Regions from separate parts of the Streptomyces sp. NPDC006624 genome, predicted to be linked through region 4. Evidence: riboswitches for the same ligand, from Rfam matches in the RefSeq annotation. Region 4 holds a riboswitch; each other region holds the start of a gene.
What was found. Region 4 has a riboswitch for cobalamin ahead of ABZY20_RS11010 ((2Fe-2S) ferredoxin domain-containing protein). Riboswitches for the same ligand answer to the same signal wherever they lie in the genome.
Positions count from the first base shown of each region.

Region 1 (6,947 bases), on a different contig from region 4:
GACGGCGAGGACACCACGACCTCCGCCGTCGGGCCGTCCGCGATCACCTCGCCCTCCGCGAGCAGCACCACCCGGTGGGCGAGCTCGGCGGCCAGCTCCACGTCGTGCGTGGCCAGCACGATCGCGTGCCCCTCGGCGGCCAGCGCGCGCAGCACTCCGACCAGCCGTGCCTTGGCCGCGTAGTCCAGGCCCCGGGTCGGCTCGTCCAGCAGGAGCAGCGGGGGCCGTGCGGTCAGGACCACGGCCAGGGCGAGCGCGAGCCGCTGCCCCTCGGACAGGTCCCGGGGATGGGCGCCGTCGGTGACACCGGGGAGCAGCTCCGAGACCAGGGCCCGGCAGGTGCCGGGGTCCGCGCCCGCGTCCCGGTCGGCCGCCGCGCACTCGGCGGCGACGGTGTCGGCGTAGAGCAGGTCGCGCGGCTCCTGGGGGACCAGACCGACCTTGCGGACGAGGTCCTTCGGGGCCGTGCGGTGGGGGACGGCCTCGCCGAGCCGGACGGTCCCCGAGCCGGGGGTGACCAGACCGACCAGGGAGCCCAGCAGGGTGGACTTGCCCGCGCCGTTGCGGCCCATGAGGGCGACGGTCTCGCCGGGGGCGATGGTCAGGTCGACGTCGCGGAGGGCCTGGATGCGGGCGCGGGTGACCGAGAGGGCTCGCACTTCGGCCGTGAACCGGGTTTCGGCGGCGGCGGGAGTGGTGCGGGTGCGGCGGCGGGCAAGTGCGCCCATCGGGGTGGGACGCGCGGATCGTCGGCGGGTGCCCGTGGCCGGTGGCTGGTCGCGCAGTTCCCCGCGCCCCTGCGGGGCGCCCTCCAACCGGCGGCGAAGGTCCGCCGCCCTGCGCCGCGCGTCGCGGACCGTCATCGGCAGCGGGGTCCAGCCCGCCAGGCGGCCCAGGTCCACCACCGGCGGGTACACCGGGGACACGGCCATCACCTCGGCCGGGGGCCCCAGCACCGGGGGCGCGCCCCGGCCCGGCAGCAGGACGACCTGGTCGGCGTACTGGATGACGCGTTCCAGGCGGTGCTCGGCCAGGAAGACCGTCGTGCCGAGGTCGTGCACGAGCCGCTGCAGGACCGCCAGCACCTCCTCGGCGGCGGCCGGGTCGAGCGCCGAGGTCGGCTCGTCCAGCACGAGGACGCTCGGGTGCGGGGTGAGGACCGAGCCGATCGCGACGCGCTGCCGCTGCCCGCCGGAGAGCGTGGCGATGGACCGCCGCCGCAGGTCCGCCAGGCCCAGCAGGTCGAGCGTCTCCTCCACCCGGCGGCGCATCACGTCCGGGGCGAGCCCCAGCGACTCCATGCCGTAGGCGAGTTCGTCCTCCACCGTGTCCGTGACGAAGTGCGCCAGCGGGTCCTGGCCGACCGTGCCCACGACGTCGGCGAGTTCGCGCGGCTTGTGGGTCCGGGTGCCGCGCCCGGCCACCGTGACCCGGCCGCGCAGGGTGCCGCCGGTGAAGTGCGGCACGAGCCCGCTGACCGCGCCCAGGACGGTCGACTTGCCGACCCCGGACGGGCCGGCGAGCAGGACGAGTTCACCTTCGGGGACCTCGAAGTCGACGCCCCGCACGGTGGGTTCGGCGGCCCCGTCGTACGTCACGGAGACGTTCTCGAAGCGGATCACGACGGCTCCTCGGAGTCGGGGGCGGCGAACGCGGGCAGCAGGCCGAGGAGTACGGCCGCCGCGGGCCAGAGGGGGAGGGCGGGGGCGACCAGCGGGACCACGCCCGGGTGCAGGGCCGCGGGGTCACGGGCCGCGGCCAGGGCGAGCAGTGCCGCGACCGCCACCCCGGAGCCCACGATCAGCCAGGCGCGCGCGTCCCAGCGGTCGGGGCGGTAGCGGGTGCGCAGGGAGCGGCGCCCGCCGAGCCGGAGACCCGCCAGGGCGGCCGCCACGCCGAGCAGCAGGACCGGCATGCCGTACGCGGCGCCCTCGGCGGTGAGCAGTCCGTACGTCCCCGCGCAGACGCCGAGCAGGCCGCCGAGGGTGAGGGCGGCGGTGGTGCGGCGGACGGCGGCGGGCACCCGCGCGGTCCGGCCGTAGCCCCGGGCGTCCATCGCGGCGGCGAGGGAGACGGACCGTTCCAGGGCGCCCTCCAGGACCGGCAGGCCCACGTGCAGCAGACCGCGGACGCCCTTGTCCGGACGGCCGCGCAGCCGCCGGGCGGCGCGCAGGCGCTGGACGTCGGCGATCAGGTTCGGGGCGAAGGTGAGCGCGACGACCACCGCCACCCCCATCTCGTACAGCGCCCCCGGCAGGGACTTGAGGAGACGGGAGGGGTTGGCGAGGGCGTTCGCGGCGCCGACGCAGATGAGGAGCGTGGCCAGTTTCAGGCCGTCGTACAGGGCGAAGGTGAGCGCCTCCGCGGTGACCTCGCCGCCGAGACGGATGCCCTGGGCCCAGGCGGGCAGACCGATCTCCGGCAGGGTGATCAGGACGTGCGTGCCGGGGATGGGCGAGCCGAGCACCGTCGCGAACACCAGGCGGACGAGCAGCACGGCCAGCGCGAGCTTGACGAAGGCGCCGTACGAGCGGGACCAGGGCGCCGAGGGGCGGCAGGTGGCCACGACGTAGGCGGAGACCGCGATCAGCAGTGCGAGCAGGAGGGGATTGGTGGTGCGGGTGGCCGCGGTGCCCAGGGCGAGGGACCACAGCCACCAGGCACCGGGGTGCACGGGCGCCCGGTGCGGGCGCCGGGGCCGGGCGGCGTCCGCCACCCGGCGCTGCGGGGCGCGGCTAGGACTGTCCACGGGCACGCCGTCGCACCTGCCATATCGCGGCGCCGCCCAGCAGCACCACCACGGCGACGCCCGCCACCAGTCCCACGGACGGGCCGTCGTCCCCGGAAGACTCCTCGTGCGCCGTGTCCGCCTTCGGGGTCTCCTCGCCGGAGAGCTGTTCGCCGCAGCCCTGCTCCGGGTAGCCCGCGATCGCGCACAGCAGGGCGTTGGTGTCGTAGCGCAGCGGCTTCGCCACCGCGGCCAGCGCGTCCGCCGTCGTCGCGTCCGGGGCGACGCGGGCGCAGGCCGTCCGGGCGGGCGGCGGGGTCTCGCCCCGGGCCGCGTCCCGCCGCGTGCCGAAGTCGATGACCAGCGCCACGCGCTTGGCACCGTCCCGCGACGGCGTCCTCGCGCAGATCGCGTCGAAGTCCGCGGCGGGGCGCGGCCGGGCCGCGTCCGCCGTGTCCTCGCTGACCGCGAAGCGGAAGCCCTGCACGTCGCCGTCGGAAGGGCGGGTCGTGCCGGGGCCCTGGGTGGCGTAGACCCAGCGGTCGCCGTCGCGCTCCCAGAACGACCAGTAGCGGTAACCGGCGGCCTGGGCCTGGCCCGCCCCCGCGAGGAGCAGGAGCGAGGCCAGGAGCAGGAGAACGGCCCGGCGGATCACAGTTGCTGCTGCTTCCTGCGGCCGCTGAACAGGAACCCGATGCCGACGCCCGCGACGAGGCAGACGCCGACGTACCACCACACGCCGAACGGGGAGCCCGAGTCCTTCTCGTCGTCCTTCTTCGCCTCCGCCGTGTCCGCTGCGGCGGCCTGCGGGGCCGGGCCCGTCCCGTTCAGCCGCTTCACGAGGTCCGCGCCGCCGAAGTCGCGGGGGTCCGTGCCGGTCGCGTGGGCGGCGAAGATCAGCTGGGCGTAGGCGGCGGGACCGCTGCGGGCGGCCCAGTCCGCGGCGTTCTTCTCCAGCCACCGCACGGACTTCTCCGCCTGCGCGGTGGCGCCGTGCGCCGCGAGCGCGACGACCGCGTCGGCGGTGTTGCCGAAGTCCGGCTGGGGCTCGGCCCCGGCCAGGGCGGACATCAGGTGGTCGTCCTCCTCGGCGAGCGCGGCGCTGAGGTACGCCGCCCCGTTGCCCGCCGCCTGCTCCGGCGTGCCCGGCTTCGCGCAGGTGGCGCCGGACTTCCCGCCCGGCTCGACCACCATGCCCCGGCCCAGCGCGCCCAGCACACCGGCGGCCGTGGCGTCCGCGTTGGCCGTGAGCTCGCCCTTCTTGTCCGGCTGGAACGCGAACGCGCCGCCGCCGTCCCCGTCGCAGGGCAGCGCGAGCTTCAGCAGGGCGTCGAAGGGCGACCTGCCGTCCTTCTCGACCCGGTCCGGCTTCTCGCCCGCGGCGGCGAGGGCGCCGACGACGATCGACGTGGAGTTCGTGTCGCTGGCGCCGCCGGGCGCGTAGCCCCAGCCGCCGTCGTCGTTCTGGACGGACTTCAGCCAGCCGACGGCCTTGGCGGTGACGTCGTCGTGGCCGCCGAGCGCGGCGAGGGCCTGCACCGCGGCGGAGGTGGCGTTGGTGTCGGGCATCGTCTTCGCGTCGCACGCGGCGGCCGGGTCGGCGCGGTAGGCGGCGAACCCGCCGTCCGCGCACTGCTGGCGCACCAGCCACCGCACGGACTTCTCCGCCGGCCTCACCCCCACCGTGTCCTGCGCCAGCAGCGCGAGCGACTGCCGCCACACGCCGTCGTACTGCGGGTCGGTCGAGCCGTAGAGGGCCGAGGGCAGGGCCCGGGACGGCGACGGGGACGGATCGGCGGCGGCCGGTGCGGCGGCGCCGATCACGGCGACGGCGGCCAGGGCCGCGGCGCTGCTGCGGACGTTCATGATCGGCGGGTGCCTCTCCCTGTGGGGGAGCCGGGCAGCACGGGGCACCCCCGGGCGGCTCGGCTCCGTATACCTCGACGGTGCCGTGCACCGGCGGACCTGCCGGGCACGTGAGCCGGTCACGAACCGTGCGGGGCGATCCGGCTCACCGCCCCTCGGCGGGTGCGGTTCACGGTTGCGGGTCAGCGCCGGAATTGCACCGGCTTTCCCCCGTACGGGTGTGATGACGACGCGCCTACTGTACCCGCACGTCAAAATCCGGCCGAGGGGCGTGGGGGGAGCGGGGGGGGGCGGCGCCTGGGGCGGGCCCCGCTCCGGGGTGGGGGCCCGCACCGCCCGCACCGTGCCCGGCCGTGCCCGCACCGTGCCCGGCCCAGCCCTCGCCGGGACCGCGCCCTTCGTCGGGCCCGCCCTGGACGAGCCCTTCCCGCGGCAGGCCCGCAACCCGGCGGTGAGCCGGCAGGAAGTCGAACTCCTGCGCACCACACAGGAGTTGATCGTCGTATCCGGGCGGACCGGCTAACGTGGGCCGTCCCGACCGCCGTCTCCAGGAGCGTCCATGACCGATCAGGTGCACCACCCCGAGCGCGAGCCGTTCCCCAAGATCGACACCTCGGTGCCGCACTCGGCCCGGATCTGGAACTACTGGCTCGGCGGCAAGGACAACTACGAGGTCGACCGGGTGGCCGGTGACGCGTTCCGCTCGGTCTTCCCCGGGATCGAGACCGGAGCCCGCGCCGCCCGCTACTTCCTCGCCCGGGCGGTGCGCCACCTGGCCGAGGAGGAGGGCATCCGCCAGTTCCTGGACATCGGCACCGGCCTGCCCAACGTGGACAACACCCACCAGATCGCCCAGAGGGTGGCCCCCGAGAGCCGGATCGTCTACGTCGACAACGACCCGCTCGTGCTGGCCCACGCCCGCGCCCTGCTCACCAGCACCCCGGAGGGCGTCACCAACTACGTCGACGCCGACCTGCGCGAACCGGCCACCATCGTCCGCGAGGCCGGCAGGACCCTGGACTTCGGCAAGCCCGTCGCCCTCATGCTCATGGGCATCCTCGGCCACATCGAGGACCATGACGAGGCGCGCTCGATCGTCCGCGCGCTGGTGGACGCCCTGCCCCCCGGCAGCTTCCTCGTGCAGTACGACTCCACCGACACCAGCGAGGACTACGTCCGGGCCATCGCCCAGTACAACGACGGCGGTTCGATCCCGTACATCCTGCGCAGCCCGGAGCAGATCGCCCGCTACTTCGACGGCCTGGAGCTGCTCGAGCCCGGGGTGACGTCCTGCTCGCGCTGGCGCCCGGACGCGGAGGCGCTGGGGCTGCCGGCCGAGGTGCACCAGTACGGCGGGGTCGCCCGCAAGGGCTGAGCCGTCAGGTCTCCTGCAGGACGCGGTGCAGGATGGTCGGAGTCTCGTCGGGCGACTCGGCTTCGACCACCAGCCGGTTCATCGCGTCCCAGTAGCGCTCGATCTCGGCGGGCTTGTCGGGGTAGAGGGCGCAGGTCAGCTTCTCCAGGTAGACCATGTCGGGCAGGTGCCCGCCCGGCAGGCGCAGGATGGTGACCGGACCGCCCTCGGCCGCGTGCCCGCCGCTGCGGAACGGCAGGATCTGCACCGTGACCTGCGGCAGCCGGCACAGCTCGATGAGATGCCGCAACTGGGCGCGCATCACACGGATCCCGCCCACCGGGCGGCGCAGCGCCGTCTCGTCGAGCACCGCCCACACCCGGGTCGCCGGCTGCCGGTGCAGGATGCGCTGGCGGGTCATCCGCAGCGCGACCCGCCGCTCGATCTCCGCCGGGCTCGCGTCGGGGTGGCTCACCCGCAGGGAGGCGCGGGCGTAGTCGGGCGTCTGGAGCAGTCCGGGCACGCGCTGGACCTGGTAGCAGCGGACGACGCTGGCCGCCTGCTCCGCCGCGAGGAAGGTCTGCATCCAGGCGGGCACCACGTCGCTGTAGTACCGCCACCAGGCGGGGGCGTTGGCCTGCTCGGCCAGCGCCAGCAGGGTGGCCCGTTCGGCCTGGTCCGTGACGCCGTAGAGGGTGAGCAGGTCGGCGACGTCCCGGAGTTTGAACCCGTGGCGCCCGGCCTCCATGCGGCTGATCTTGGACGAGGAGGAGCGGATGACGTGTCCCGCGTCCACGCGGTCGATGCCCCGCTCCTCACGCAGCCGCCGCAGCCGCGCGCCCAGTACCAGTCGCGGCACCAGGGGCCCGGCGGACCGGCCGTCCAGGACACCGCTGCCCGTCGCGAGGAATGCGGTCTCTTCGGTGCCCATGGGCGTCTCTCCCGGTGCGAGCGTTGCGTCCGACCATCCTAGGGGGCGCTTGTCGGCGTCAAGTGCCT
Region 1 covers NZ_JBEXOM010000001.1:119,529-126,475, forward strand. The annotation lists gene ABZY20_RS00565 (ATP-binding cassette domain-containing protein) at 1-1,622, opposite strand, end outside; gene ABZY20_RS00570 (energy-coupling factor transporter transmembrane component T) at 1,619-2,716, opposite strand; gene ABZY20_RS00575 (SCO2322 family protein) at 2,736-3,383, opposite strand; gene ABZY20_RS00580 (prenyltransferase/squalene oxidase repeat-containing protein) at 3,380-4,594, opposite strand; cobalamin riboswitch at 4,707-4,845, opposite strand; gene ABZY20_RS00585 (hypothetical protein) at 4,938-5,117, shown strand; gene ABZY20_RS00590 (SAM-dependent methyltransferase) at 5,154-5,969, shown strand; gene ABZY20_RS00595 (DUF5753 domain-containing protein) at 5,974-6,879, opposite strand.
Region 1: linked by a shared signal. The riboswitch ahead of ABZY20_RS00580 (prenyltransferase/squalene oxidase repeat-containing protein) and the one ahead of ABZY20_RS11010 ((2Fe-2S) ferredoxin domain-containing protein) in region 4 are both predicted to bind cobalamin.

Region 2 (6,947 bases), on a different contig from region 4:
GTGAACAGGCGCCGCAGCCGGGCCTGCGCGGTGCCCGCGCGGAACGGGTCGCCCGCCGCCGTGCCGTGGTACACCTCGGACAGCCACTGCGAGAACTCCTGGTAGTCCCACACCCGCCGCAGGCACGCCTGCGCGTAGCCGGCGAGGCCGCCGTCGTCACCCGTGGTCAGGTGGGCGGCCAGGGCGTCGCCGAGCAGGAAGGCGTCGTGCAGGGCGAGGTTCATGCCCTTGGCGGCGATCGGCGCGACCAGGTGGGCGGCGTCACCGGCGAGGAAGAGCCTGCCGTGCACCATCGGCTCGACCACGTAGTCGTGCATGTCCAGCACGCGCTTCTCGATCAGCCGACCCTCCGTCAGCGGCGCCGCCCCGGCCGCCCCGAGCCGTTCCCGCAGCTCGGCCCAGACCCGTTCGTGCGGCCAGTTCTCCGGGTCGTCTCCCGGCGGGCACTGCAGGTAGTAGCGGGTCACCTGCGGGCTGCGGGGCATCTGCCCGGCGAAGCCGCGCGCATGGCAGCCGAACAGCACGCAGTCGGCGGACGGCGGCGCCTCCGCGAGCAGGGCCAGCCAGCCGATGCCGTAGTCGTGCCGCGCGATGCGCGCCCGCTCCGGCGGCAGGGAGGCCCGGGTCACCCCGCGCGCCCCGTCACAGCCCGCGACGAAGTCGCACTCCACGACCTGCCGTTCACCCGTGCCGGGGCAGCGGTACGACACGGACGGCCGGTCGGTGTCCAGGTCGTGGAGCCGCACGTCCCGGACCCCGAAGCGGATGTCGCCGCCGCGTACGTCGGCGTACTCGCGCACCAGGTCCGTCACCAGCAACGGCTGCGGGTAGACGAAGTGGTGGCTGCCCGTCAGCTCGCCGTACGCGAACCGGTAGCGCTCCCCGTCGAAGCGGAACTCGCACGCGGAGTGCAGCTCCGCGCGGTCCAGCAGGTTCCGGGCCAGGCCCCGCTTCTCCAGGCCGCGCACGGCCCACTCCTCGATGACCCCGGCGCGGGGCCGCCGCTCGATGAACTCCCGGGTCTCCGTCTCCAGCACCAGGCAGTCCACCGAGGCCGCCCGCAGGATGTTGCCGACCGTCAGACCGGCGGGGCCGGCGCCCACGACGACGACCGGGAAACGCTGCGGGGCACCGGAGTTCGCGGACGCGGAGGCACGGGTCATGCGCTCATTATGGAGGCGGCGGCGCGTGCGCGGGCGGTGCCGGCTACCGGGCGCGGCGCTACGGGAGCCGGGGGATCTCGATCGCCGGGCAGCGGTCCATCACCATCTCCAGGCCGGCCGCGCGGGCCCGCTCGTACGCCGCCTCGTCGACGACGCCGAGCTGGAACCAGAGTCCCTTCGCGCCCTTGGCGACGGCCTCGTCGGCGACCGCACCGGCCAGGTCGCTGTTCACGAACACGTCCACGACGTCCACGTCGAAGGGGATGTCCGCGAGGCTCGCGTACCCCTGCTCGCCGTGCACCGTCTCCGCCTTCGGGTGCACGGGCACGACCCGCTTGCCGAAGCGCTGGAGTACGGCCGCGACGCCGTACGCCGCGCGCTGCCGGTTCGACGACAGGCCCACCACCGCCCAGGTGTCGCCCAGCTCGGTGAGGATCCTGCGGACCGTTGCCTCGTCGCCGTACACCGGAACCTCCTGGGAAAGTCGTGGAATCGCCGTCCGCCACAAAGCGGTCGTCCGGACAACCCCGCACGGCGCGCGGTGATTCCCCGGAACCCCTCCGTGATAGCTTGCCGAGGCCAGTCGAACCCATGTACGTGGGTCAGGGAATCCGGTGGGAATCCGGAACTGACGCGCAGCGGTGAGGGGGACGGGCGGGGCCTCGGCCACTGGACGGTTCGTGTGACGTCCGGGAAGGCGCCCCGTACCGGACGAACCCGAGTCCGAAGACCTGCTGGCGGCCCCCGCGGCCGGAGCGCGGCGGGGGAGCACCGTACGACCGGGCTCCGCGACCGAGCCCTCGACGCCTGAGGACGAATTCCCCGTGCCCCTCATCCGACCCGTCCGCGCCGCCGTGCTGCTCACGGCCGGCTCCCTGCTCCTGACCGGCTGCGGCGGCACCGCCGCCCCCGCCGCCGGGGCCACCGCCACCCTCGCCAACTGCGGCCACGAGGTCCGCGTGCCCGCCCCGCCCCGGCGCGCCGTCTCCCTCAACCAGGGCACCACCGAGATCCTGCTCTCCCTCGGCCTCGCCGACCGCCTCGCGGGCACGGCCACCTGGACCGACCCCGTGATGAAGGGGCTGGAGAAGGCCAACGCGAAGGTGCCGCGGATCGCCGACGACAACCCCTCCTTCGAGCGGGTCCTGGACGAGGAGCCCGACTTCGTCGCCGCCTCATTCGTCTCCACCCTCGGCAAGGGCGGCGTCGCCACCCGCGAGCAGTTCGACAAGCTCGGCGTCCCCACCTACGTCTCCCCGTCCGACTGCGCCGGCAAGGACAACTCCACGGGCGGCGACGGCTCCCGCGCCGAGGCCCTCGGCATCGACACCGTCTACGGCGAAGTACGCGACCTGGCCACCGTGTTCGGGGTGGAACAGCGCGGAGAGGAACTCGTCGCCTCGCTCCGGCAGCGCATGCGGAAGGCCACCGCCGGCCTGGACGCCTCCGACGTCACCCTCCTGTACTGGTTCGCCAACTCCGAGTCGCCCTACATGGCGGGCTGCTGCGGAGCGCCCGGCATCATCACCCGGGCCGTCGGCGCGCGGAACGTCTTCGACGACACCCACGACGAGTGGCCGCAGATCAACTGGGAGACGGTCGCCGACCGCGACCCGGACGTCCTCGTCATCGGCGACCTGACCCGCAGGTCGCAGACCGCCGAGTCGGCCGCGAAGAAGATCGCCTTCCTGGAGTCCAACCGGGTCACCCGCACCATGGACGCGGTCCGGCACAAGCGGTACGTGCTGCTCAGCGGGCAGGCCATGAACCCGACCATCCGCACGGTCGAGGGCGTGGAGGAAGTCGCCGCCGGACTGCGCGAGTTCGGGCTGGTGAAGTGACCGCCCGGGAGCTGACCGCGGCGGATGAGGAAGCGGCCGGGGCGCGCACCCGGCGCGGGGCCGGGCTCGCTCTGGGCACGGCCGGGGCCGTCGCCCTCGCCGCCTCCGTCGCGGTGGCCATCACCATCGGCCCCGCCGACATCCGGGTCGCCGACGTGTGGTCCGTCGTCGCCGCGCACCTCGGCCTCGGCGGCTCGGAGCTGACGCCGATCCGGGACGGCATCGTCTGGCAGTTGCGGCTGCCGCGCACGCTGCTCGCGGCCGTGTGCGGGGCCGGGCTCGCCGTGTGCGGGGCGGTGATGCAGTCCCTGCTGCGCAATCCGCTCGCCGATCCGTTCGTGCTCGGGGTGTCCTCGGGCGCCTCCACCGGCGCCGTCGTCGTGGTGGTGCTGGGCGTCGGAGGCGGGGCCTTACCGGTGTCCGCGGGCGCGTTCGCGGGGGCCCTCGTGTCCTTCGCCCTGGTGCTGCTGCTCAGCCACACCCTCGGGGGCACCACCGACCGGGTGGTCCTCGCCGGGGTCGCCGCCATGCAGCTCTTCTCCGCGCTCACCTCCTTCGTCGTGATGACCTCCGCCGACGCCGAGACCACCCGGGGCGTGCTGTTCTGGCTCCTCGGCTCGCTCGGCGGCGCGGGCTGGACCGACGTGTGGCTGTGCCTGGCCGTGCTGGCCGTGGCGCTGGTGGTGTGCCTGGCGTACGCCCGTACCCTCGACGCCTTCGCCTTCGGGCAGGACGCGGCCGCCGCGCTCGGGGTGGCGGTGGCCCGCACCCGCCTGGTGCTGCTGTGCGTCACCGCGCTGCTCACGGCCGCGCTGGTCAGCTCCGCCGGGGCGATCGGCTTCGTGGGGCTGGTCCTGCCGCACGCCGCCCGGGCCCTGGCCGGTCCCGGCCACGCCCGGCTGCTGCCGGTCACGGCCCTGGCCGGCGCGGTGTTCCTGGTGTGGGTGGACACCCTCGCCCGGACGGCCCTGGAACCGCAGGAGATCCCGGTGGGCGTCATGACGTCGCTGATCGGGGTGCCGGCCTTCGTGGCGGTGCTGTACCGGACGCGGAGGGTGCGGTGAGCGGGGCGGGGGCGGCCGCGGGCGGGGACGGGCTGCGGGCCGACCGGGTCTCCCGGCGCACCGACGGGCGCCTCGTCCTGGACGACGTCGTCCTCGCGCCCGAGACCGGCTCCACCGTCGGGGTCCTCGGCCCGAACGGCTCCGGCAAGTCCACGCTGCTGCGGCTGCTGGCCGGGCTGCTCGCACCGACCGCCGGAGTCGTCACCCTCGACGGCAGCCCGCTCGCCGGCCTGCCCCGCAGGACCGTCGCCCGCCGGCTCGCCGTGGTCGAGCAACAGGTCGACACACAGGTCGAGCTGACGGTGCTGGACGTCGTACGGCTGGGCCGCGTCCCGCACCGGCGGGCCTGGACGCCCGCCTCGGCGGACGATGACCGCGCCGTGCGCGCCGCCCTGGAGCGCACCGGTCTCGCCGACCGGGCCGGGCAGCGCTGGCACACCCTGTCGGGCGGTGAGCGCCAGCGCGTGCAGATCGCCCGCGCGCTCGCCCAGGAACCCCGCGAGCTCCTCCTGGACGAGCCGACCAACCACCTCGACATCCACCACCAGCTGGACCTGCTCACCCTCGTCACGGGCCTGCCGGTCACCACCGTCGTCGCGCTGCACGATCTCAACCTCGCGGCGATGTACTGCGACCGCGTCGTCGTGCTGCGCGCCGGACGGGTCGTGGCGGGCGGCACACCGGCCGAGATCCTCACCGAGCGGCTCATCGCCGAGGTGTACGGGGTGCGGGCGGACGTCCGGCGCGAGGGTGCCGGGGGACGGCCCCACGTACGGTTCCTGGGGACGCTCGGCTGACGGGCCGCCTGGCCCCTGACGGAGCGCCAGGGGGCAGGCGGATCCCGCCGAGGTCGCCGGGGCAAGGGGAGGGCGGGTCCCCAGAGGTGGCTGGGATGCCGGGGAGGGCGGGTCCCCAGAGATGGCCGGGATGCCGGGGGCAGGCGGATCCCGCCGAGGTGGCCGGGACGCGCCCGGCCCGCCTGCGCGTACGCGCCCGGCCGCCTAGGCTCGCCTCGTGCTGCGCATCATCGACGCCCGTACCGGCGAGCCGGCCGACGCCGTCCCGGCCCGCCGGGCCCTGACGCGTGTCGTGGTGCACGCGCCCGGCTCCGACCTGACGAGCCTGCGCGTGCTGCTCGTCGCGGACGTCCTCGTCCGGACCCTGGAACTCGGCGGCACACCGGTGTGGGCCCTGCTGAGCGGAGGCCGCCGCCAGGCGGAACTGCGGGCGAGCGCCACCGTGCTCGGCATCCGCCCCTTCGAGGACGGCTCCGACGCCGGTGCGGGCCTGGTCGAGGCGCAGGTCATCCACGTGGTGCCGGAGGGGGAGCCGACCGCCGGCGGGGTGCGGATCACGGTCGCGCCGGTGGGCCCCGCAGAGCCCGCGGCACCGGCCGACGGGCCGGGGCACGCGGACGGGCTCCTCGCCCGGTCGGCCGAGCCGGGCGCGGCGGACGTGCGGCCGGACGCCCGGTCGCGCGCGGCGGACGCTCTGCCCCCGGAGGTCCCGGCCGGCACCGGGCCCGCCGTCCTGCGTCTGGCCCTCCTCGCCCGCCACCACAGCGCCCCCGCCGAGCTGGAGGCGGCTCTCCTCGACGACGCCCGGGCCACCCTCGCCCGCTGGCGCGCCGCCGTCGCACGCTGGGCCCGCAGCCCCTCCCGGCCGGTTCCGGACGAGGTGCGCGTACGGCTGCGCGACGCCTGGGAGGACGACCTGGACGTGCCGCGGGTGCTGGACGTCCTGCACCATGTGGAGAACGAACCGGCGTTGCCGGACGGCGCCCGCTTCGAGACATTCGCCTACGCCGACCGGCTCCTCGGCCTCGACCTCGCCGCCGACCTGGGATCCCCGCCATGATGGACAGCACCGCAACGGGCCCGCTGCGCCGCCTGGTCGTGCTGCGGCACGCCAAGGCCGCCTGGCCCGGGGACGTCGCCGACCACGAACGACACCTCTCCCCGCGCGGCCGCCGGGACGCCCCCGCGGCCGGGCGGGCCCTGGCCGAGGCCGACTGCCTCCCGGACCTCGCGCTGTGCTCCACCGCGCTGCGCGCCCGCCAGACCTGGGAGCTGGCCGCCGCCCAGTGGGGCACGCCCCCGCCCGTCCGCCACGACCGGCGCCTGTACGCCGCCGGTCCCTCGGGCCTGCTCTCCGTGGTGCGCGAGACCCCGGCCGAGGTGGAGACACTGCTGCTGATCGGGCACAACCCCGGCCTGGAGGACCTGGTCCTCGCGCTGGCGGGCGAGGGCCTCGACGACACCCTGGAGCGGGTCCGCACCAAGTTCCCCACCTCGGCGATCGCCGTCCTGTCCTGGCACGGCCCGGCCTGGCAGGCCCTCGCCCCCGGCACCGCGCTGCTCACGTCCGTGACCGTGCCCCGGGGCGCGAAGAAGGAGCACCGCCGGCACGCATAGGCTGGCCGGATGCAGGACGAATACCGCACGGTCGCCCGGGCGGGCGTACACGAGACCGAGGTCAACCGCTCCCGCTTCCTGTGCGCCCTCGCCCCGGCGGCCACCGAGCGGGAGGCCCAGGAGTTCATCGCCTCGGTCCGCCGGGAGCACGCCGACGCGACCCACAACTGCTGGGCCTACGTCATCGGCGCCGACGCCTCCGTGCAGAAGGCGAGCGACGACGGCGAACCCGGCGGCACCGCCGGCGTCCCCATGCTGCAGATGCTGCTGCGCCGGGACATGCGGTACGTCGTCGCCGTCGTCACCCGCTACTTCGGCGGGGTCAAGCTCGGCGCGGGCGGGCTCATCCGGGCCTACGGCGGAGCGGTCGGCGAGGCCCTGGACACCCTCGGCACGCGCACCCGCCGCCGGTTCCGGCTCGCGACCGTCACCGTCGACCACCAGCGGGCCGGAAAGCTGGAGAAC
Region 2 covers NZ_JBEXOM010000042.1:7,320-14,266, forward strand. The annotation lists gene ABZY20_RS36850 (4-hydroxybenzoate 3-monooxygenase) at 1-1,163, opposite strand, end outside; gene ABZY20_RS36855 (CoA-binding protein) at 1,222-1,629, opposite strand; cobalamin riboswitch at 1,727-1,917, shown strand; gene ABZY20_RS36860 (ABC transporter substrate-binding protein) at 1,988-3,004, shown strand; gene ABZY20_RS36865 (iron chelate uptake ABC transporter family permease subunit) at 3,076-4,068, shown strand; gene ABZY20_RS36870 (ABC transporter ATP-binding protein) at 4,065-4,865, shown strand; gene ABZY20_RS36875 (hypothetical protein) at 5,083-5,925, shown strand; gene ABZY20_RS36880 (histidine phosphatase family protein) at 5,922-6,482, shown strand; gene ABZY20_RS36885 (YigZ family protein) at 6,492-6,947, shown strand, end outside.
Region 2: linked by a shared signal. The riboswitch ahead of ABZY20_RS36860 (ABC transporter substrate-binding protein) and the one ahead of ABZY20_RS11010 ((2Fe-2S) ferredoxin domain-containing protein) in region 4 are both predicted to bind cobalamin.

Region 3 (6,947 bases), on a different contig from region 4:
AGGACCGTCTCGGCGGTGCCCATCGGCGCGCCCGGCACCACACCGACGAGCATGCCGCCCGGCGTGGGCAGGTACTCGGCCCGTCCGCCGGCCCGCAGCACGAGCGCCGGCGGATGACCGCCGGAGGCCAGCCTCACCACCGTCGGCCCGTGCTCACCGCCCGGCTCGACGATCCCGAAGACACACGTGCAGTAGCGGGGGTCGCCGCCGGCCGTGTACCGCTCGTGCAGCACGGCGTTCAGCGTGGCCAGGGCCGAGGCCGGATCCGGGTCGTGGTGCGCCGCCGCCCGCAGGGTGTAGCGGGTCAGCGAGGTGAGGGCCGCGGCCTGGGGGCCCTTGCCGCACACGTCACCGAGGAAGAACGCCCAGCGGTTCCCGGCGGCGGGGAACAGGTCGTAGAAGTCGCCGCCGAGCAGGTCCGGCGCGGCCGTGTGGTAGTGCACGGCCGTCTCCAGCCCCGGCACCGCGGGCAGTGAGTCCGGCACCAGGGAGCGCTGCAGGACGGTGAGCGCGGCGGCCAGCCTCGACCGGTCCGCCTCGGCCTGCCGCCGGGCCTCGTCCGCCGCGGCCCGCAGCTGTTCCGCCTCCGCCCGGGCCCGCTCGGCCTCCTGGCGGCGGCGCAGCAGCTCCTCCTCGTAGGCGCGGCGGTCGGAGGCGTCGAAGACGGTGGTGCGGATCAGCAGGGGCTCGCCCTCGGTGCCGTACTTGACCACGGCGGAGACCAGCACCGGCAGCCGGGCGCCGTCCTCGCACCGCATCTCCAGGGCGATGCCGCGCAGCTCGCCCTGCATGCGCAGCAGCGGGGCGAAGTGCGTCTCGTGATACAGCCTCCCGCCCACGGTCAGCAGATCCGTGAAGTGCTTGCGGCCCACCACGGCCGCGCGGTCCAGGCCGAGCCAGTCCAGCAGGGTGTTGTTGATCTTGGCGACGGTGCCGTCCATCAGCGTGGACAGGTAGCCGCACGGCGCCGACTCGTACAGCTCGTCCGCGCCGTCCTCGAGCAGTGCCGTGAAGGCCGCGTCCATGCTCGCCTCGTCCCCTGTACCGGCGGGTTCGGGCACGCCGCCCGGCCGGCACATCACGTCAGGGTCCCGAGGAACCCGAGGATCGCCGCGCTCGTGGCCTGCGGCGCGCTCAGCTGCGGGCAGTGCCCGGTGGCGGCGAGCGTCACCAGGCGGGAGGACGGGATCGCCGCGTGCACGTAGGCACCGACCTCGCGGGGCGCGATGGCGTCCTGCTCGCACTCCAGCACCAGCGTGGGCACGGTCACGCCCTTGAGCTCCTCGCGGCTGTCGGACAGGAAGGTCGTACGGGCGAAGACCCGGGCGATGTCGGGGTCGGTCGCGCAGAAGCTGTTCGTCAGCTCCCGGCCCAGCTCCGGGCGCTCCGGGTTGCCCATGATCACCGGCGCCATGACGGACGACCAGCCCAGGTAGTTCGCCTCCAGCGAGGACAGCAGCTCGTCGATGTCCTCCGTGCTGAAGCCGCCGCGGTAGCCCTCGTCGTCGATGTAGCGGGGCGAGGGCGCCACCATCACGAGCGCCCCGATCCGCTCCGGCGCGGCCCGCGCCGCCAGCACCCCGACCATGGCGCTGACCGAGTGACCCACGAACACCGCTGAGCGCAGGTCCAGCTCCTCGCAGACGTCGACGACGTCATCGGCGAAGCCCTGCAGCGAGGAGTAGCGCTCCTCGGTCCAGGCGGACAGGTCCGAGCCGCCGCAGCCGACGTAGTCGAAGAGCACCACGCGGTACCGCTCCGCCAGGGCGGGCACCACCAGCCGCCACATGTTCTGGTCGCAGCCGAACCCGTGCGCCAGGACCAGCACCGGCGCGCCGTCGGGGCCGGCGAGCTGCACGTTGTTCCTGCGGCGGATGTCCATACCGACCATGCTCCCACCTCGCCGGGCACCCCACGACGGCGGGCGGCACCGCACGGTCCCGCCGCCCGGCCTCCGGGCACCGCCGTCCTCCGCGCGGCCGCGCTCAGCCCAGGTACACGGGAAGGCGCGGGCCCGGCCCGCCGAGGCGGGCCGGGGCGTGCCACCCGGGCGCGGGCCCGGCGACGACGGGCGCCCGGTCGGCGGGCGCCGGGGATCGTCGAGGTGCTACCACCGGTCCGGGTCACACGACCCCCGGCGCCGGCGCGGCCGGGGGGCGTGCGAGCGGCGTCAGCTTCCCGGTGTGCCGAGCCGGTCCGCCGCCACGGCCAGCAGCTCCTCCGGCGTGCGCGGTCCCGGCTCCTCAACCGGCAACAGCCCCTGCACGCGCAGGAGTTCCGCCGCCGCCGCGCCCCACGGCAGTCGCAGTCCGGCCTCGTGGAGCAGGTCGGTGCGGGCCAGGACCGTGGACGCGGGGCCGGTGCGGACGCCGGACGGGGTGAGCAGCGCCGCGTCGTCCGCCCAGCCCAGGGCCAGGTCGACGTCGTGGGTGGCCATGACCACGGTGGTGCCGCCCGCGCGCAGCCCGTCGAGCGTGGTGAGCAGCCGTTCCTGGCCGTCGGGGTCGAGTCCGGCGGTCGGTTCGTCGAGGATGAGTACGCGCGGCCGCATGGCGACGGCGCCCGCGATGGCGGTGCGTTTGCGCTGGCCGTAGGAGAGCAGGTGGGTGGGCCGGCCGGCCAGGGCGGTGATGTCGAGGGCGGCGAGCGCCTCGGCCACCCGGGCCCTGACCTGCGCGTCGTCCAGACCGAGGTTGAGCGGCCCGAACGACACGTCCTGCTCGACGGACGCCGCGAACAGCTGGTCGTCGGGGTCCTGCACCACCAGCTGGACGGTCGTGCGCAGCCGCGTCAGGCCCTTGCGGTCGTACGTCACCGGCTGCCCGGCGACCGTCAGCCGGCCCTGGTGCGGTTTCAGCCCGCCGCTGAGCAGCCGCATCAGCGTGGTCTTGCCGCTGCCGTTGCGGCCGAGCAGCGCGAGCGCGCGCCCCTCGCGGACGTCGAAGTCGAGGCCGCTGAGCACGGCCGGGCCGTCCTCGTAGGCGAAGGAGGCGCCCCGCAGGGCGACGAGGGCGGGCTCGCTCATGCCGGCGGCCTTTCCAGGACGAGGGTGAGGGCGGCCAGCGCGGCGAGCAGCGCCCCGCTGGCGGCGGTGAAGCGGGCGGAGACCCGGGCCTCGGGCACCAGGACCCGCAGGGTGCCGTCGTAGCCGCGCCCGGCGAGCCCCGACTGCAGGCGCGCCGCCCGGTCGAAGGCCCGGACGAACGCGGTGGCGCCGAGCCCGGCCAGGGAACGCCACTCCGCGGCCCGGCCGGTGTGACCGAGCCGGGCGGCCTGCGCTTCCCGGATACGCCGCACGGAGTCCAGCAGCAGGAAGCTCATCCGGTACGTCACGAGCGCCACGTCGACGACCGGCGCGGGTACTCCGGCCCGCACCAGACGCGGCAGCAGGTCGGACATGGGCGTGGTGAAGGCGAACAGCAGCACGCCGAGGGACGCCGCCGAGGTGCGCAGCAGCAACTCCCCGGCCCGGACCGGCCCGTCGGGGGCGAGGGAGACGAAACCCCCCGGCCCGCCGACCTGGACGAGCAGCGTGACCGCACCGGTCACGCAGAAGCCCAGCGGCACCCGGTAGGCACGCCACAGCCGCCGCCCGGGCACCCCGGCCGGCCCCAGCAGCAGGACCAGCGCCGTCAGGAGCACCAGGGCCGCGCCCGGCCAGGGCGGCAGCGAGATCGCCAGCAGGGTGAGGCCGAGTCCGAGCACGGCCTTGTCCACGGGGTGGCGGCGGCGCCAGCGGCTGCTGTGCGCCGCCGCGTCGATCGGCAGCACGCGCGCTCAGTCCTGCCCGGCGGCGGACGGACCGCCGGCGTCCGCGGGCACGCTCCCGGTGTGCCGCTCCAGCGCCCGCTGCTCGCCCTGCCGCCGTCCCCGGTGCAGCCCGAAGTAGTAGGCGAGGAAACCGGTGCCGAGGGCCGCCTGCAGGGAGAACAGCGCCGACTCGATCTCCCCGGACGGCGGCTCGTACAGCGGTGAGAACCACGGCTCGTAGTCCGGCTCGATCTCGGTGATCGCCGCCTCGGCCTCGCCGTCGGCGCCCGTGAACGGTTCCTTCTTGTGGTCGCCGAGTCCGAGCGCCAGCGGCAGCACGGCGAGCGCGGCCACGACGAACAGCAGCACCAGGTTGATCTTCGTGTTCCGCTTCATCGGGCCACCGCCTCGGTCTCCGTACGGGACCGCTTGCCGGCGACGAGGACGCCCAGCCGGGTCAGTTCGCCCTTGCTGGACTGCACCAGCAGCCGCATCACGAGCACCGTCAGCAGACCCTCGCTCACCGCGAGCGGGATCTGGGTGACGGCGAAGATGGACCCGAACTTCCCGAGCGCGCCCCAGAACCCGCTGCCCGGGTCGGGGAAGGCGAGCGCCAGCTGCACGCTGGTGACGCAGTAGGTGGACAGGTCGGCGACGAACGCCCCGCAGAACACGGCCGCCATCAACGGCACGTCGTAGCGCCGGAGCAGCTTGTAGACCGCGTACCCGGCCCAGGGCCCGACGATCGCCATGGAGAAGACGTTGGCGCCGAGCGTGGTGAGCCCGCCGTGCGCGAGCAGCAGCGCCTGGAAGAGCAGCGTGATGGTGCCGAGCACCGCCATGACGGGCGGCCGGAACAGGATCGCCCCCAGGCCGGTTCCGGTGGGGTGGGAGCAACTGCCGGTCACGGACGGCAGTTTCAGCGCGGACAGGACGAACGTGAAGGCGCCGGAGGCACCGAGGAGCAGAGTGCTCTCGGGGTGCTCGCGGACTTCACGGGTGAGTGACCGGACCCCGTGGACGACGAACGGCGCCGACGCGGCGCCCCAGGCGACCGCGTGCGCCGGAGGCAGGAAACCCTCGGCAATGTGCATGGCTCAGCAGACCCTCTCCAGCACCTCGTGGATGGTTGACGCGCCTTGGCCGGTCTCCTGGCTGACGGGTACCACCGCCCGAACTCCGCCTTCCCGGGTCACGAGGACCCAGTGGCTGCCCGTGAGGGCTGGAGCCGGACTTCCCGATTCACAGTGGCGAGGGCCGCACCGGCATCACACCGGATTTCCCGTTCACCAAGGCCTGGTGACAATAAGGCCGGGGTAAGGGCGATGACAAGCCGCCCCAGGGGGCGCGTGAGGGGGCGTCCGCTCGCACACCGGCGCAAGCGCGCTCAGTCGTCACCCTCGTCGTCCTCGCCGTCCCCCTGGCCCCCGGGCCGCTGATCCTGCGGGGGTTGCGGTGCGTCCGCCTGCTCCTGAGGGCTGCCGGCCGTCTCCTGCGCCGGGGTCGCGGGGGCGGACGCCGGGGCGGCGGAGGCCGGTGGTGCGGGTGCCGCGGGGGACGGGGTGACATCGGCCACTGTGCCGGCCTCGGGCGCCGCGGCGCCGCCGGGGCCGGAGGTGACGGGCCCGGCGGACTCGGCACTCTCGGCGCCCTGTTCGGCCGCGGGCGCGGCGGGGCCGCTCGCGGACGGGGACGGGTCGGGTTCCGTGCCCTCCGTCGAGGTGTCGTCCGGTGAGAACCACAGCATGCCGAGGAACATCGCGGCGAGGAAGAGCGCCGCCGCGCCGGCGCCGGCGGCCACCCGCGGCCGGTTGCCGGGGCCGCCGCGCGGCGCCGAGCGGCGGCCCCGCCCGCCCCGCGCCGTACGCGGCCCGGTGGGCAGCGCGTAGGTGACCGGATTGCTCGTCTCGCCGGGCGCGTACGTGGCCGGCCCGGGGGAGCGGACCGGGGCCGTGGCCTCCGGCAGCGGCTCGGGCAGACCCCGCCAGGCGCCGCCCGCGAACCACTCGGCGGCCTGCTGGGCCGTGGGCCGGTCCTCGGGCTGCTTGGCGAGCAGCCCGAGCAGGTAGTTCTCGAAGGCCGGCGGCAGCTGGGCGACTCCCAGCTCGCGCGGCGGCACGGGGGCGGAGTCGAGGTGCTGGTGGAGCAGCGCCACGGCGCTGTCGGCGTCGAACGGTGGCCGGCCGCTGAGCAACTGGTAGAGCACGCACCCCAGGGAGTACATGTCGGAGGCGGGGCCCGCGGGCTTGCCCAGGGCACGCTCCGGCGCCAGGTAGAGGCCCGTGCCGACGATCTGCCCGGTCGCGGTGAGGGCCGCTCCGGGGTCGTCGAGGAACCGCGCGATGCCGAAGTCACCGATCTTCAGGGTGCCGTGGGCGTCCAGCAGCAGGTTCGCCGGTTTGACGTCACGGTGGACGATGCCGCGCGCGTGCGCGGCGGCGAGCCCCGCGGCCGCCTGGGCGGCCAGCACCGCCACCCGCTCGGCGGGAAGCGCCCCGGAGGTGGTCAGCACCCGGGCGAGGCTGTCGCCCTCGACCAGCTCCATCACCAGGTACAGCCGGTTGTCGTACTCGCCGAAGTCCAGCACACCGACGACGTTCGGGTGGTTGAGACTTCCGGCGGTCTGGGCTTCCAGACGGAAGCGGGAAGCCGCCGTGGCGTCGGTGTCCTGGGGCAGCAGCAGCTTGACCGCCACCGCTCGGGCGAGCGTCTCGTCGTACGCACGCCACACCTCTCCCATTCCACCGCGCCCGATCTCCTCGTCCAGCCGGTAGCGGCCCGCTAGCAGCACACGTCCTCGTCTCATGCTCGGGGAACTCGCCGCAGCCCGAACTCTCCGTGGTCGCACGGGGATTGGTGGGGGTGCCGCAGCCGACCCAGGATACTGGCGCCGGATGACCGCTCCTGTCCCGACCGATGTCCCGAACCGTACGCTCCGGGACATCCCGGAGCGAAGGCCTCGCAGGTCGCGGGGGTGCCGGGGCGCGTCCGGCGCCGCGCCTCCCCGGCCGGGGCGTGGCTAGGCCGCCGTTGCCGTCTCCTTCTGCGCGCGTGGCAGCAGCGCCACCGCCAGCGCCGGTACGGCCGCCAGGACCAGCCACGGCACCGCGGCCGGCAGCCCCGGGTCGAGCAGGGAGCCGGTGGCCGCGCTGCCCGCGAGGACGATCAGGCCGGACACCGAGGACAGCGCGCCCGTG
Region 3 covers NZ_JBEXOM010000003.1:440,579-447,525, forward strand. The annotation lists gene ABZY20_RS08350 (SpoIIE family protein phosphatase) at 1-1,079, opposite strand, end outside; gene ABZY20_RS08355 (alpha/beta hydrolase) at 1,079-1,882, opposite strand; gene ABZY20_RS08360 (ATP-binding cassette domain-containing protein) at 2,171-3,025, opposite strand; gene cbiQ (cobalt ECF transporter T component CbiQ) at 3,022-3,771, opposite strand; gene ABZY20_RS08370 (energy-coupling factor ABC transporter substrate-binding protein) at 3,778-4,146, opposite strand; gene ABZY20_RS08375 (energy-coupling factor ABC transporter permease) at 4,143-4,844, opposite strand; cobalamin riboswitch at 4,874-5,059, opposite strand; gene ABZY20_RS08380 (serine/threonine-protein kinase) at 5,138-6,541, opposite strand; gene ABZY20_RS08385 (MFS transporter) at 6,770-6,947, opposite strand, start outside.
Region 3: linked by a shared signal. The riboswitch ahead of ABZY20_RS08375 (energy-coupling factor ABC transporter permease) and the one ahead of ABZY20_RS11010 ((2Fe-2S) ferredoxin domain-containing protein) in region 4 are both predicted to bind cobalamin.

Region 4 (6,947 bases):
CGGGTCCGCGGGACGCGACGGCCCGCTGATCCGGAGGTCCGGCTGCCCGGCGGCTGGCAGCGGCTCGACCACACCGCGCTGGTCGAGCTCGTCGCCGAGGAACTGCGCCGGCACACCGGGCTGTCCAACCACGAACTGCCCGCCGAGATGACCGACAGCCGGGACGCCGTCGCCGCGCTGCTCGACGCCCGCGCCGGCGCCACCCCGCCCGACGGCCTCTACGCGCGCTCCGAGCAGTGCCTGCTCACCGGCCACACCCACCACCCGGCCCCCAAGGCCCGCGGCGGCGGCCCCGCGGCGGACTGGCTGCCGTACGCGCCCGAGGCCCACGCCCGCTTCCCGCTCACCCTGCTCGGGCTGCGCGAGGACACCGTCGTCGAGGAGGGCGACACCTCCCCGCTCGACGCCCTCGGCACCGCCCCGCCCGGCTACCGGCTGCTCCCGGCCCACCCCTGGCAATTGGAACTGGCCGCCGGGGAGCTCGGCGCCGCCTTCGCGGACGGCCGGCTGATCCGGCTCGGCACGACCGCCCCCGGCACCTGGCCGACGGCGGCGATCCGCACCGTCCGCACGCCCGGACACGACCTCTTTCTGAAGTTCAGCCTGGACGTGCGCATCACCAACGACATCCGCCGGCTCTGGCGTCACGACCTGCTGGCCCTGCGCCGCACGGACGCCGCCGTGTGCGCCGCCCTCGAAGGGTTCGACGGACCCCCGGCCTGGCTCAGCGACCGCGGCTACCGCACCGCCGGCTTCGCCTTCGAGGCCCTGGCCGTCCTCGTCCGCGACGGCTTCGGCGGCCGTCTGCTGCCCGGCGCGACCCCGCTGCTGGCCGCCGGTCTCGTCGAGGGCTTCGACGGCAACCCGCTCGACCGCGTCACCGACCCGGACGCCTGGTGGCAGGCCTACCTCGCCCGGGCGGTGCCCCCGGCCCTGGCGGCCTTCGCGCACGGCGTCGTCGTCGAGGCGCACCTGCAGAACACCCTGGTCGCCGTGGACGCCGACGGCATGCCGGTACAGGTGCTGTACCGGGACGCCGAGGGCGTGAAGCTGCTGCGGGACGTGGGACGCGCGGCCGGCTGGGAGCGGCTCGTGTACTGCCTGGTCGTCAACCACCTCACCGAGATCGCCGGCGCCCTCGCCGAACGCCACGGCGGGTTCGACCCCTGGCCCGCCGCCCGCCGCGCCCTCGCCCGCCACGACCTGCCGGAGACCGGCGCCCTGCTCACCTCGCCCACTCTCCCCGCCAAGACGAACCTGCTGCTGCGCTGGACGGGCGCGGACGGCGCCGACGCCCGCTACCTGCCGCTGCCCAACCCGCTCATGGAATGATGGCCGCCGAACAGGGCGACGGCGGAACGAGGAAGCCGGTGTGAATCCGGCGCGGTCCCGCCACTGTGATCGGCGAGCCGGTCCCGAACAGGCCACTGCCCGCACAGGGGTGGGAAGGCCGGGAGCGGCGTCGACCCGAGAGCCAGGAGACTCACGCGGTCGCCTCCTCGACGAACCACCGGGGCGGATCTCCCCGGGGAGAGGGAAGGTGCGGCCATGTCCGCGACACCGTCCGGAGCGCTTCCGTGCCGCGTCGTCGTCTGCCGGGACTGCTGCTGCGGCAGCCCCAAGGTCACCGGCGTCGACCACGCCGCCCAGACCGAACGCCTGCGCGCGGCGGCGCCGGTGCGGGTCACCGACTGCCTCGACGTCTGCGACCAGGCCAACGTCGTCGTCGTCCAGCCGTCCGCCGCGGGCCGGGCCGCCGGTGGCCGGCCGGTGTGGCTGGGGCAGGTCAACGACCGGGAGGCGACGGAGGACGTCGTCTCCTGGGTCCGGGCCGGAGGCCCCGGCGTGGCGCCCCTGCCGGAGATTCTGGGCCTCTACGTCTTCACCCCTCTCGCGAGGCGCGGCACCGACGGCTCATGACCCGGCCGCCGGCACGCACAGCACCGGCACCCTCGACAGGCGCAGCAGCTCGTGCGGCGTCGAGCCGGGCGGCGCCGGGCGCACCGGGCTCTCGCCCCATGTGCCCACGACGATGACCCTGCCCCCGTGGCGTGCCGCCGCGTCGGTCAGGGCCCGGGCGGGCGGCTCGTCGACGAGTTCGGCGACGGTGGGCACACCGGCCTCGCCGGCGACCCGGACCGCGTGGGCGAGCGCGGCGTTCCCGGCCTCGCGCACGGCCTCGTGCCGGGCGCCGTGCTCCTCTCCCGGCACACCGGGGGCGGCGCCGCCGTGGACGATCACCAGCGGTTCGCCGTACGCGGCCGCCACCTCGATGGCGACGCGCAGGGCGCGCCGGGCGCCGGGGGACTCGTCGTAGCCGAGGACGACCGACATCTTCATCACTCCTTGCGGGGAACGAGGCGGGGGTCGACCACTCCGGGCCGTTCCGACCAGAACGCGGGGGCCCGCAGGCGCCGCACCACCATCAGCACCACGCCCGTGAGGAAGACGGCGAGGCCCATGACGAGCGGTGGACCGACCCCCAGCCAGGAGACTCCGCTGTAGGAGTTGTCCGGGTCGGCCATGTCCGCCACGGACTCCGCCAGCAGCCATGCCAGCAGCCCGGCACCGGCCAGCGGGCCGAGGCCGATCAGCAGGAAGTTCCGGACGCCGCTGGTCAGTTCGCGGCGGTAGTACACCGCGCAGGCGATCCCCGTGAGCGCGTAGTAGAACGCGATCAGCAGGGACAGCGCGGTGAGGGAGTCGAAGAGGGCGTTCTCGCTGAGGTTGTACAGCGTGAGGTACCAGGCGACGGCGATGCCGGCGACCCACCAGGTGCTCACGTCGGGGGTGCGGAAGCGCGGGTGGATGTGGCCGAAGCGGCCGGGCAGCGCGTGCCGGCGCGCCATGGACAGCGCCGTGCGCGACGCGGGGATGATCGTCGTCTGGGTGGAGGCCAGCGCGGAGGTCGAGACCGCCAGCAGCACGACCCAGTCCCAGTCGCCCATCGCCTCCTTCGCGAGCTGCGCGAAGAGGAACTCCTCCTCCGCCGCGTTCTCCGCCAGGTAGTCCGTCCCGGCGTAGGCCACGACCGCGTAGGCGACCGCCACGTAGGTCACCAGCAGCAGCACCGTCGACCACACGGCCGCCATGCCGGGCGCGGTGGCGGAGTCCTCGGTCTCCTCGGTGAGGTTGACCGCCGACTCCCAGCCCCAGTAGATGAACACGCCCAGCAGCAGGGACGAGGTCAGGGGCGCCCCGCCGGCACCGAACGGGTCCAGCCACGCGAGCCTCGGCTCGGTCGGGCCGAGCGTGCCGGTGCCGGCGTAGACGCGGTACAGGGCCACCACGGCGAAGGCCAGCAGGCAGGCGACCTGCGCCAGGATGAGGACGTCCTGCACCCGGGCCGACACCTCGGTGCCGATCACGCAGACGGCCGTCATCACCAGGATGAGCAGCACCGTCAGCACCTGGCGCACCGCGTCGTTCGCGGCCCACCCGTCCAGTCCGGCGGAGAGCAGGAAGAAGGTCACCGCGACGTCCGCCAGCGACCCGACCACCAGGACCCCGGTCATCGTGATGGCCCAGCCGCCGAGCCAGCCCGCCCACGGCCCCATGGCCCGGGTGACCCACGAGAAGGTCGTACCGCAGTCCTGGTCGGCCCTGTTGAGGTGGTAGAACGCCGAGGCGATCAGCAGCATCGGCACGAACGACGCGAGCATGACCCCGGGGGCGTAGACGCCGACCAGGGCCACGACCGGGCCGATGGCCGCCGCCATCGAGTACGCCGGGGAGGTCGCGTTGAGTCCGATGACCAGCGCGTCCAGGAACCCGATCGCGTCGGGCTTCAGGCTCGCGGACGGCGGCGGGCCCGCGTCCGTGACGTCCTCCGCCATGCTCCCTCGCTCCCGTCGTGTGGGGAACCATCCAACAGGGCGAGGTGAGGCATGTGCGCCATTGGCCGGACTTCGCGGTGTTATGTCGCCTTCCGGCTCCGCACCAGCAGCCACAGGAAGTACGGGGTGCCGATCACCGCGGTCATCAGCCCAGCCCCGAGCTGGGCGGGGGCGATGACCGTACGGCCGAGCAGATCGGCCGTGCAGACGAGCGCGGCGCCCAGCAGGACGGCGACCGGTACGACCCGTACGTGCCGCCGGCCCACCAGGGCCCGTGCCGCGTGCGGCGCGACGAGACCGACGAAGCCGATGGTGCCGGCGCAGGCGACGGCGGTCGCCGTGAGCAGGACGCTCACCACCAGGAACCCGAGCCGGGCCCGGGGCAGTCCCAGACCGAGCAGCCGCGGGGTGTGCTCGTCCAGGGAGACGAGGTCCAGCTCGGTGCGCCGGGCGACGGCGACGGCCAGACCCGCCGCCAGCACGAGCGCGACGGGCAGCACGTCCGCCCCGGTGCGCCCGTACGTCGAACCGGACAGCCAGGTCAGCGCCTTCGTGGCGTTGAACGGGTCGGTGAGGACGATGAGCAGGCTGATCAGGGCCGTGGACCCGGCGGCCACGCCGATGCCGACGAGCACGAGCCGGTTCTGCCGGTAGCCGCCCCGGGCGGCGAGCCCGAAGACGAGGGCGGAGGCCAGTCCCGCGCCCGCGAACGCGGCACCGGCGACCCCCCAGGAACCGGCGGCGGGCGCGGTGGTCACGAGCAGCACGGCACCCAGCGCGGCCCCGCCCGAGACGCCCAGCACGCCGGGTTCCGCCAGCGGGTTGCGGGTGACGGCCTGCACCAGCGTGCCGGCCAGGGCGAGCGCGGCGCCCGCGCACAGCGCCGCGAGCACGCGCGGCACCCGGGTGTCCAGGACGAAGGAGACGGTCCGGCCGGCCCGCCCCTGCGCCCAGTTGGCGACGTCGCCGAGCAGGAGCTTGCTGTCGCCCAGCAGGACACCGGCCAGTACGACGCCGGCGACCAGGGCGGCCAGGGCGGTCACCGTGACCAGGAAGGCCGTCCGGCCGGGGGCGCGCAGCCGGTCGGGGGCGTCGGCCCCGCCCGTGCCGGGCAGCCGCAGGGCCGTCACCACCAGGAACACGGCGCCGACCAGGCTGGTGACGATGCCGGTGGGGACGGCGACGGCGGTGTCCGCCGGGATCAGGGCCCGCAGCAGCACGTCCGAGCCGAGCACCAGCGCCGCCCCGGCGAGTCCGGCCACGGGCAGGGCCGCCCGGGCGCGCACGAGGCCCCGGACCCGGCGGGCCAGCGGGCGCACCAGGGCGGGCGCGCACAGCCCGACGTAGCCGAGGGGCCCGGCGAGGGTGACGGCCGCCGCGGACAGCAGCGCCGCCAGCACCACCACCGTGACGCGGGTGGCGTGCACCGGGACGCCCAGGCCGCGGGCGGCGTCGTCGCCGAGGGCCAGCGCGTCGACGCGGCGGGCGATCGGCAGCAGCCCGGCGAGCCCCACGAGGGCGACGGGCAGCATCTGCAGGACGCCGTCGAAGCCGTTCTGGCCGATGCTGCCCTGGTTCCACTGGTAGAGGCCCTCGGTCTGCTGTGGGAACAGCAGCAGGAGCCCCTCGGTGACGGAGTTCAGGCCCAGGGCGAGCGCGGTACCGGCGAGGACCAGCCGTACGGTGCCGGTTCCGAGGCCGGACAGGGCGAGCACCACGGCGGCGGCCGCAAGCCCGCCCGCGAAGGCGACGCCGGAGGAGGCGAGCAGCGGCAGGGAGACACCGGTCGCGCCGGTCAGCCCGAGCGCCAGGTAGGAACCGGCGTTGACCGCGAGGGTGTCGGGGGAGGCGAGCACGTTGCGGCTGACGGCCTGCAGGACGGCGCCCGCGACGCCGAGGACGACGCCGACCAGGACGCCGGCGGTCGTCCGCGGCAGCCGGGAGGCGACCACCACGGACGTGTCGGCCGGATCGGCCTGCCCGGTCAGGGCCTTGACCACCTGCGCCGGTCCGACGGCGGCGGTGCCCTGGGTGAGGTCGACGACCGCGAGGGCGCCGACGAGGAGGACGAGCCCGGCCGTCACCGCGGCGGCACCGGTCCGGGACGCGGCCGCCGGGGGACGGACGGCGGGGGGCGCTTCGGTGACGGCCATGACGGGCGCTACTTCGTCAGCGCGCCGACGAGGGCGTCGATGTACGCCTCCATCGAGCCGGGACCGCCGAACATCCAGATGCCGTCGGGCAGCCGGTGCACGTCGCCCGCCTTCACGAACGGCAGGGAGGTCCACACGGCGTTCTTCCTCAGCTGCCCGGCGAACGGGTTGCTGGCCTTGTCGCCGTCGTTGCCGATGTAGGCGAACGCGGTGTCCTCCGGCAGGCCGGTGAGGCCCTCCACGTCGGTGGTGCCGAGGCCGTAGGCCGGGTCGCCCTTGACCTTCCAGGCGTTCTCCAGGCCGAGTTCCTCGTGGACGGAGCCGATGAGGGAGCCGCTGGTGTACGGCCGCAGGGAGACCTGGTTGGACGTCACGTACCCGTCGGCGAAGGCGACGGAGCTGCCGTCGAGCCGCGCGTCGGCGAGGGCCTTCCTGCCCTCGGCGACCTTGGCCTCGAAGCTCTTGCGGGCGGCCTCGGCCCGGTCGGTGGTGCCGGTGGCCTTCGCGATCAGGTCGAGGTTCTCGAACATCTGCCCGATCTGGTCGGAGGCGTCGGCCGACTTGATCTCCAGCACGGGGGCGATCCTCCGCAGCTGCTTCACGGCGGCGTCCGGCAGGTCGGAGCTCGCCACGATGAGGTCGGGGGAGAGCGAGGCGATGGTGTCCGTGCTGGGCTCGCCGCGCGTGCCGATGTCCTCGGGCTCGTTCTTCAGCGGGACGGCGGTGTCCCAGGTCTTGTAGCCCTTGACGTCGGCGACGCCGACCGGGTCGACGCCGAGGGTGATGAGGCTCTCGACCTCGTTCCACTCGGTGGCGACGACCTTCTCGGCGGGGCCGTCGAGTTCGACCTTCCTGCCGGTGGCGTCGGTGAGGCTGATCGCCTCGGACGGCTTCCTCGCGCTGTCGGCGGCCGGCTCGGTGGTGCCGCAGGCGGCGAGGACGAGCGCCGCGGCGGTGG
Region 4 covers NZ_JBEXOM010000005.1:41,568-48,514, forward strand. The annotation lists gene ABZY20_RS11005 (IucA/IucC family protein) at 1-1,332, shown strand, start outside; cobalamin riboswitch at 1,358-1,485, shown strand; gene ABZY20_RS11010 ((2Fe-2S) ferredoxin domain-containing protein) at 1,549-1,920, shown strand; gene ABZY20_RS11015 (universal stress protein) at 1,915-2,334, opposite strand; gene ABZY20_RS11020 (APC family permease) at 2,340-3,836, opposite strand; gene ABZY20_RS11025 (iron ABC transporter permease) at 3,917-5,989, opposite strand; gene ABZY20_RS11030 (iron-siderophore ABC transporter substrate-binding protein) at 5,998-6,947, opposite strand, start outside.